2 regions of the Streptosporangium sp. NPDC050855 genome follow, and region 1 is predicted to be linked to the other one. Evidence: riboswitches for the same ligand, from Rfam matches in the RefSeq annotation. Region 1 holds a riboswitch; the other holds the start of a gene.
The links. Region 1 has a riboswitch for glycine ahead of gcvT (glycine cleavage system aminomethyltransferase GcvT). Riboswitches for the same ligand answer to the same signal wherever they lie in the genome.
Positions count from the first base shown of each region.

Region 1 (4,405 bases):
GCGGCCGAAGGCCTGCTCGTTCTCCAGCATCAGCCCCGAGATCGACAGCCCGGTCTCGGCGCACTGGGCGAGCAGCTCGGCGGCCGTGCCGAACGGGTACGGGACGACCGTGTCGTCGGGCTTGATCCGGTCGGCGCCGGTGGCGTTCTCGTCGACCACGAAGCCGCCGCCCACCGAGTAGTAGACCCGCTCGCGCAGCGTCTCGCCGGACTCCGCCAGGGCGGTGAAGCGCATGCCGTTCGGATGGCCGGGCAGGGAGATCTTGCGTTCGAAGACGAGGTCCTCGCCGATGACGAACGGGATCTCGCGGGAGCCGTAGAGCGAGACCGTGCCGGACTCGCGCATGGCGGCCAGCCGCTCGTCCACGGTGTCGATGTCGACCAGCTCGGGCTTCTCGCCGGACAGGCCGAGCAGCACGGCCTTGTCGCTGCCGTGTCCCTTGCCGGTCAGCCCGAGCGAGCCGTACAGGACGGCGCTCACCCGGGCGGTCTTCTCCAGGAGGCCGTCACGGTGCAGGCCGCGGGCGAACCTGTGGGCCGCGGCCATCGGGCCGCCCGTGTGCGAGCTGGACGGGCCGATTCCGATCTTGAAGAGATCGAAGACGCTGATCGTCATCTGAATCCTCCCAGCGAGGGCGGCCACGCGCGCCCGGGGACGCGCGTGGCCCGGGTACCGGTGAGCCGGAGGCTCAGGACTCACCCGAGGTGAGCGAGGTGTACTCCTCCGGCGACAGCAGGTCGTCGGCGGAGCCCTCCAGTCGGATGCGGAACAGCCATCCCTCCCCGTAGGGGTCGCCGTTGACCAGCGAGGGGTCGTCCACGACGGCCTGGTTGACCTCGACGACCTCACCGCCGACCGGCGCGAAGATGTCGCTCACCGACTTGGTCGACTCCACCTCGCCGACGGTGTCACCGGCGGTGACCGTGCTGCCGACCTCGGGGAGGATCTGCACGTAGACCACGTCCCCCAGCGCCTCGGCCGCGTAGGCGGTGATCCCCACGGTGAGGGTCAGGCCGTCATCCACTCCGGAGACCCACTCGTGTTCCTTGGTGTAGTGCAGGTCCTCGGGAATGCTGCTCATTTTGTCCTCCTGTAGAAAGGCAGTGCGACGACCTCGACCGGTTCGCGGCTGCCCCGGATGTCGACGGCCAGTCCCGACGCCAGGCCGTTGTCCACGTAGGCCATGGCGATGGGCCTGCCCAGCGACTGCGAGGGGGCCCCGCTGGTGACCTCCCCGACGACCGTGCCGTCGGCGGCGACCACCACCGGGTACCCGTGCCGGGGCACCCTGCGGCCGCTCGTGACCAGGCCGACCAGGCGGCGGCCCGGCGGGACGTCCCTGAGGGGTTCGAGGGCGGCCCGGCCGACGAAGTCGCCCGGCTTGTCAAACCTCACCACACGGCCCAGCCCGGCGTCGAACGGAGTCAGCTCGGCCGACAGCTCGTTGCCGTAGAGCGGCATGCCCGCCTCCAGCCGGAGGGTGTCGCGCGCGGACAGGCCCGCCGGGACCAGCCCGTGCGGCGCGCCCGCCTCGCTGAGGGCGCACCAGATCGCCTCGGCGTCCTCGGCCGCGACGAACAGCTCGAACCCGTCCTCGCCGGTGTACCCGGTACGGGCGATGAGGGCCTCGTGGCCCGCGACCACGGCGGGCAGGCCCGCGTAGTACTTCAGCCCGTCCAGGTCGGCCTCGGTGAGACCGGCCAGGATCTCCGCCGAGCGCGGGCCCTGGATCGCGACCAGCGCGTACCGTTCGGAACGGTCGTCGACCGCGGCGTCGAAGCCCTTGGCGCGGCCGGTCAGCTCGGCGGCCACCCGCGGGTAGTTGGACGCGTTGGCGACGACCATGAACTCGGCGGGGGCCAGCCGGTAGACGATCAGGTCGTCCAGCACGCCGCCCCCGGCGTCGACGATCATCGTGTAGCGGGCACGGCCGGGCTCCAGCGCGGACAGGTGGCCGACCAGCGCGTAGTCGAGGGCCTCGGCGGCCTGCGGGCCGGTCACGAAGATCTCGCCCATGTGGGAGAGGTCGAACAGGCCGGCCGCCCGGCGGACCGCGTTGTGCTCGGTGGACTCACTGCCGTAGCGGAGCGGCATCAGCCAGCCCGCGAAGTCGGTCAGCGTCGCGCCGAGGGCCTCGTGGACGCCGCGCAACGGCGTAGGTCGGGACATGTGCGCACCTCAGGCAGGGGACAGATGAGATCATCCTCCCCCTCTGTCATGGGTGCCTGAGAGTTTCATCCGGTTTTTGCCGGACTTTCACCTTCGGCGAGGCCACGGGGCCTGCTTTCCAGAGAGCACCTACCCGCACGGTCCTTTGCCTTGAGAGGTTCGCGGGGAGGGCTTGCTCCTTCAGGGGTCCTGGCCTGGATGTCAGGACGCTCTCCCGCACGGGATTCATCGGTGTCACCGCCAGCCTAACCGCCCGCACCGGCCGAGCGGAATCCCCCGCCGCCCTCGCCGGTGGGCCCGGCTCGAAGGCCGGTCAGGCGGTGTGCCGGACCAGGGCCTCGAACAGGGCCGACTCGTCGTCGGCCTCGGGGTGCCACTGGACGGCGACGGCGAACGGGTGCTCGTCCAGCTCCACGGCCTCGATCGTGCCGTCCCCGGCGTGGGCGGTCACGGTCAGGCCCTCGCCCGGCCGGTCCAGGGCCTGGTGGTGGTAGTGGGCCACGTCCACGGTCTCGGTGCCGAAGATCTTCGAGGTCCGGCTGCCGGGGGCCAGGCGCACCGGCATCCTGCCGTGGCTGCCGGGGGCCGGGGCGTGCCCGGAGTGACCGACCACGTCGGGCAGGTGCTGGTGCAGGGTGCCGCCCAGGGCGACGTTGAGGATCTGCATGCCCCGGCAGACCCCCAGGAAGGGCAGTCCCCGCTCCAGCGCCGCCCGGACCAGGCCCAGCTCGGCGTCGTCGCGGAACGGCCGCACGTATCCGGTCCTCGCGTGCGGCTCCTGCCCGTACCGCTCCGGGCCGACGTCACCGCCACCGGCCAGGATCAGCCCGTCCAGCCGCTCCACCAGCGGCGCGGGGTCACCGGCCGGGGGCACGATCACCGGCTGCCCGCCCGCGCGGGCCACATGGTCGACGTAGTCGTAGGGCAGCAGCGCCGTCGTCACCTCCCAGACGGTGAACCGGGCGGGCTCGACGTAGCAGGTGATGCCGATGACGGGACGGGACATGATCTCTTGCCTTGCCTTGCCTTGCCTTGCTCTCACGGGGCCGGGCCCGGTGGCCGCGGGCCCGGCCGGGACTCCCCTACAGCGGGGTGACGTACGCGCCGGAGATGCCTCCGTCCACCAGGAACTCCGAGCCGGTGATGAAGCTGGCGTCGTCCGAGGCCAGGAACGCCACCGCGGCGGCGATCTCCGACGCCTCGGCGAAGCGCCCCAGCGGGACGTGCACCAGGCGGCGCTGGGCCCGCTCGGGGTCCTTGGCGAACAGCTCCCGCAGCAGCGGCGTGTTCACCGGCCCCGGGCAGAGCGCGTTGACCCGGATGCCCTCGCGGGCGAACTGCACGCCCAGCTCGCGCGACATGGCCAGCACCCCGCCCTTGGAGGCGGTGTAGGAGATCTGGCTGGTCGCCGAGCCCATCACGGCCACGAACGACGCGGTGTTGACGATCGAGCCCTTGCCCTGGCGCCGCATGTACGGGATGACGTGCTTGCAGCACAGGTAGACCGAGGTGAGGTTGACCTCCTGGACCCGGCGCCAGGCGTCGATGCCGGTCTCCAGGATCGAGTCGTCGTCCGGCGGCGAGATGCCCGCGTTGTTGAACGCGACGTCCACGCTGCCGTAGGTGTCGAACGCGGTGGCGAACACCCGGGCGACGTCGTCCTCGTCGGTCACGTCGGCCCTCACGAACAGCCCGCCGACCTCGGCGGCGGCGGCCCGGCCGGTCTCCTCGTCCAGGTCCACGCAGACGACGCGGGCGCCCTCCTCGGCGAACCGGCGCGCGGTGGCCAGGCCGATCCCGCTTCCGGCGCCGGTGATCACGGTCACCCGGTCCTGCAGACGCTGCATCGTTCTACTCCTCCTCGGAGATGAAGACGTTCTTGGTCTCGGTGAACGCCGCCAGCGCGTCCGGCCCCAGCTCACGGCCGAGCCCCGACTGCTTGAAGCCACCGAACGGCGTCCAGTAGCGGACGCTGGAGTGCGAGTTCACGCTGAGGTTGCCCGCCTCGACGGCCCTGGCCACCCGCAGCGCCCGGCCGACGTCACGGGTCCAGACGGACCCGCTCAGCCCGTACGGGGTGTCGTTGGCGATCCGTACCGCGTCCGCCTCGTCGTCGAACGGCACCACCGACACCACCGGCCCGAAGATCTCCTCGGTGAACGCCCGGTCGCCGGTCGAGCGCGGCGTCAGGACGGTCGCCGGGTACCAGAACCCCGGCCCGTCGGGGCAGGAGCCC
Region 1 is NZ_JBITFY010000004.1:151,072-155,476, reverse strand. It holds gene ACIBCT_RS11465 (L-serine ammonia-lyase) at 1-615, opposite strand, end outside; gene gcvH (glycine cleavage system protein GcvH) at 689-1,081, opposite strand; gene gcvT (glycine cleavage system aminomethyltransferase GcvT) at 1,078-2,169, opposite strand; glycine riboswitch at 2,203-2,297, opposite strand; glycine riboswitch at 2,298-2,396, opposite strand; gene ACIBCT_RS11450 (gamma-glutamyl-gamma-aminobutyrate hydrolase family protein) at 2,483-3,175, opposite strand; gene ACIBCT_RS11445 (3-oxoacyl-ACP reductase) at 3,252-4,016, opposite strand; gene ACIBCT_RS11440 (aldehyde dehydrogenase family protein) at 4,021-4,405, opposite strand, start outside.

Region 2 (4,405 bases), on a different contig from region 1:
GCTGCGCTACATCCTCAGCGAGCAGCGGGACCGCTACCTGCCGCTGCGCGTGATCAAGGACCGGCTGGAGGCCGCCGACCGCGAGGAGCGCCCCGTGGCCCGCCCGCGGGCCGTCCCGGACGAGGGGCCCGGTGAGATCCGTCTCACCCGCGACGAGCTGCTGAGCGCCGCCGAGCTCGACGAGGAGACCCTGGCCGAGCTGGAGGACTACGGGCTGCTGGCCGCCGTGGCCCGCTACTACGACGCCGAGGCGCTCGCCGTGGCCCGCAGCGTCGGGGCCCTGGCCGCCTTCGGCCTGCGCGCCCGCCACCTGAGGGCCGTCAGGGCCGCCGCGGAACGCGAGGCCGGGCTGGTGGAGCAGGCCGTGGCGCCGCTGCTGCGCCGCCGGGGGCCGGGCGCGATCGACCAGGCCGACGAGACCGCCAGGGAGATCTCCGGCCTGTTGCTGGAATTGCACGCCTCGCTCCTGCGTTCGGGCGTTCGTGGGGCCCTGGGCCGGTGAGAACCTGCCCAGGCACTCGTACCCCACGAGTGTTACGTTGAACAAACCGGTCGGAATCCAGCGAAGCGGAGCAGCCCGTGTTGCAGATGGAGGTCGTGGGCGTTCGAGTCGAGATGCCCTCCAACCAGCCGATCGTCTTGTTGAAGGAGGCGCAGGGAGAGCGTTACCTGCCCATCTGGATCGGCATGACCGAGGCCACGGCGATCGCCATGGCCCAGGCCGAGGAACCACCGCCTCGGCCGCTCACCCATGACCTGTTCCGGGACGTGCTCGACGGACTCGGCGTCCGGCTGAACACGGTCAACATCGTCGCCCTGCGCGACGGGATCTTCTTCGCCGATCTCGTCTTCTCCAACGGGGTGGAGGTGAGCGCGCGTCCCTCCGACTCGATCGCCTTGGCACTGCGCACCGGCGCACGTATCTTCGCGAGTGAGGAGGTGGTCCGGGAGGCAGGGGTGATCATTCCCGACGACCAGGAGGACGAGGTGGAGAAGTTCAGGGAGTTCCTTGACACGATCACGCCCGAGGACTTCGGCCGCGCGGGGTAGGAATTTCGGTGCATTTACGCTTCACGACGCGCCGGGTGGGGTCGTTGACTGGACTTGGCCCCAGTCCTACGGTGCAAGTGAAACCCACGGCCGTGCGTAAACCCCCAGATCAGGCCGTGGGATGAGAGAAAGCCGGAGGTCCGCGTGGCGGTCAGCAGCGGCGAGGGTAGAAACGCCGATCAGGATGACCCGGAACGGCGCCAGTCGGCACGTCAGCGCGCGGGTGAAGAGGGTCTGCTGTTCGACGGGGAACCGGTGAACACGCCCGCCGACCTCGGCTACCGGGGCCCGACGGCCTGTTCCGCGGCCGGGATCACCTACCGGCAACTCGACTACTGGGCGCGTACCGGCCTGGTCGAGCCCACCGTGCGGGCCGCGCACGGCTCGGGCTCCCAGCGGCTGTACGGCTTCCGCGACATCCTGGTCCTCAAGGTCGTCAAGCGCCTGCTCGACACCGGCGTCTCCCTCCAGCAGATCCGCATCGCCGTACAGCACCTGCGCGACCGGGGCGTCAACGACCTCGCCCAGATCACCCTGATGAGCGACGGGGTCAGCGTCTACGAGTGCACCTCGCCCGACGAGGTCATCGACCTGCTCCAGGGCGGTCAGGGAGTCTTCGGCATAGCGCTCGGACGGGTCTGGCAGGAGGTGGAGGGCTCCCTCGCGGATCTTCCCGGCGAACGCGCGGAGTCGGGCGGAGGCCCTTTAGGCGATCATCACGCCGATGAGCTCGCCCGGCGTCGCAGAGCACGGCGAACAGGGTAAACTCGGACTCGCCACTGACCCTGTGCGGGAGAGTCCCCGGCACGACCGGGGCGCCGAAGGAGCAACCTCCCCGGAATCTCTCAGGCACCCTGTACCGCACGGACGAGGCAACTCTGGAAAGCAGGCACACCGGCCAGGTGTGCCTCACCGACGGTGCAAGCCTCCCGTCACGGGCAGGTGAAGCTCTCAGGTCGCGGCACCGGCCGCGATGACAGAGGGGGAGACTCCGGTCGCACGCCCGCGCCCGGCGCCGGTCTCCACCCCGTCTGGGAGGCTTTCCATGACCGATCTGTCCCCGCTCGGCGAGCTCGCCGCCCCACCGTTCGCGACCCGCCACATCGGGCCCGACGACGCCGAGCAGACCCGCATGCTGGAGGCGGTCGGCTTCGCCTCCGTCGCCGACCTGGTCGCGGTGGCCGTGCCCGAGGCGATCCGCTCGGCCGAGCGGCTGAACCTGCCCCCGGCCGCCTCCGAGGCCGAGGCCCTGGCCGAGCTGCGCGTCCTGGCCGGGCGCAACACCGTGATGACCTCGATGATCGGCCTGGGCTACCACGACACGATCACGCCGGCCGTCATCCGCCGCAACCTGCTGGAGAACCCGGGCTGGTACACCGCGTACACGCCCTACCAGCCGGAGATCTCCCAGGGCCGGCTGGAGGCCCTGCTCAACTTCCAGACCGTGGTCTCGGACCTGACCGGCCTGGACGTCGCCGGCGCCTCCCTGCTGGACGAGGCCACCGCGGCCGCCGAGGCGATGACCCTGGCCCGGCGCGCGGGCCGCAGCCCGTCGAAGGTGTTCGTGGTGGACGCCGACGCCCTTCCGCAGACCAAGGCGGTGCTGCGCACCCGCGCCGAGCCGCTCGGCATCGAGCTGGTCGAGAGCGACCTGGCCGGCGAGCTGCCCGACTGCTTCGGCGTGCTCGTGCAGTACCCCGGCGCCAGCGGCCGGATCCGCGACTTCCGCGGCGTGTCCGAGGCCGCCCACGCCCGCGGCGCCCAGGTGGTCGCCGCCGCCGACCTGCTCGCCCTCACCCTGCTGGCCGCCCCCGGCGAGCTCGGCGCCGACATCGCGATCGGCTCCACCCAGCGCTTCGGCGTCCCGCTGGGCTTCGGCGGCCCCCACGCGGCCTACATGGCGGTCCGCGACGGCCTCCAGCGCCAGCTTCCCGGCCGCCTGGTCGGCGTCTCCCAGGACGCGGACGGCCGCCCGGCGTACCGCCTCGCGCTGCAGACCCGCGAGCAGCACATCCGCCGGGAGAAGGCCACCAGCAACATCTGCACCGCCCAGGTCCTGCTCGCGGTGATCGCCGGCATGTACGCCGTCTACCACGGCCCCGAGGGCCTGCGCAGGATCGGCCGCCGCACCCACCGCCACGCCGTGGTCCTCGCCGAGGGCCTGCGCCAGGGCGGCGTCGAGGTCGTGCACGACACCTTCTTCGACACCGTGCTCGCCCGAGTGCCCGGCCGGGCCGCCGCGATCGTCGCCACCGCCCGCGACAACGGGGTGAACCTGCGCCTGGTCGACGACGACCACGTGGGGATCACCTGCGACGAGCGGACCGAGCTGCTGCACCTGGAGCAGGTCCTGGCCGCCTTCGAGGTCGCCGGCGTCGTCCCGGCCGACCTGGACGCCGCCGCCCACGACGCGCTGCCCGACGCGCTGGCGCGGACCGGCGACTACCTGACCCACCCGGTCTTCCACGCCCACCGCTCCGAGACGGCCATGCTGCGCTACCTGCGCAGGCTCCAGGACAAGGACGTCGCGCTCGACCGGTCGATGATCCCGCTGGGCTCCTGCACCATGAAGCTCAACGCGACCACCGAGATGGAGCCGATCACCTGGCCCGAGTTCGCGGGCCTGCACCCCTACGCCCCCGAGGACCAGGCCCGGGGCTACCTGGAGCTGATCGCGGAGCTGGAGCGCTGGCTGGCCGAGGTCACCGGCTACGACGCCGTGTCGCTCCAGCCGAACGCCGGCTCCCAGGGCGAGTTCGCCGGCCTGCTGGCCATCCGCGCCTACCACGCCTCGCGCGGCGAGTCCGAGCGCGACGTCTGCCTGATCCCCTCCTCCGCGCACGGCACCAACGCCGCCAGCGCCGTCATGGCGGGCATGCGGGTGGCCGTGGTGGCCTGCGACGACGAGGGGAACGTGGACCTCGGCGACCTGGTCGCGAAGATCGACAAGCACCGTGACCGGCTCGCCGCGATCATGGTGACCTACCCGTCCACGCACGGCGTGTACGAGGAGACGATCGTCCGGGTCTGCGAGCTGGTGCACGAGGCCGGCGGCCAGGTCTACGTCGACGGCGCCAACCTCAACGCGCTGGTCGGCCTGGCCAGGCCGGGCGAGTTCGGCGCGGACGTCTCCCACCTGAACCTGCACAAGACCTTCTGCATCCCGCACGGCGGCGGCGGCCCCGGGGTCGGGCCGGTCGCGGTCCGCGCCCACCTGGCCGACCACCTGCCCGGCCACCCGCTGCGCGAGGGCACCACCGTCGGCCCGGTCTCGGCCGCCCCGTACGGCTCGGCCGGCATCCTGCCGATCTCCTGGGCCTACATCCGGATGATGGGCGCCGACGGCCTCAAGGCG
Region 2 is NZ_JBITFY010000023.1:96,922-101,326, reverse strand. It holds gene ACIBCT_RS34430 (MerR family transcriptional regulator) at 1-502, shown strand, start outside; gene ACIBCT_RS34425 (bifunctional nuclease family protein) at 580-1,050, shown strand; gene ACIBCT_RS34420 (MerR family transcriptional regulator) at 1,195-1,815, shown strand; glycine riboswitch at 1,831-1,922, shown strand; gene gcvP (aminomethyl-transferring glycine dehydrogenase) at 2,096-4,405, shown strand, end outside.
Region 2: another riboswitch for glycine. It lies ahead of gcvP (aminomethyl-transferring glycine dehydrogenase); the one in region 1 lies ahead of gcvT (glycine cleavage system aminomethyltransferase GcvT).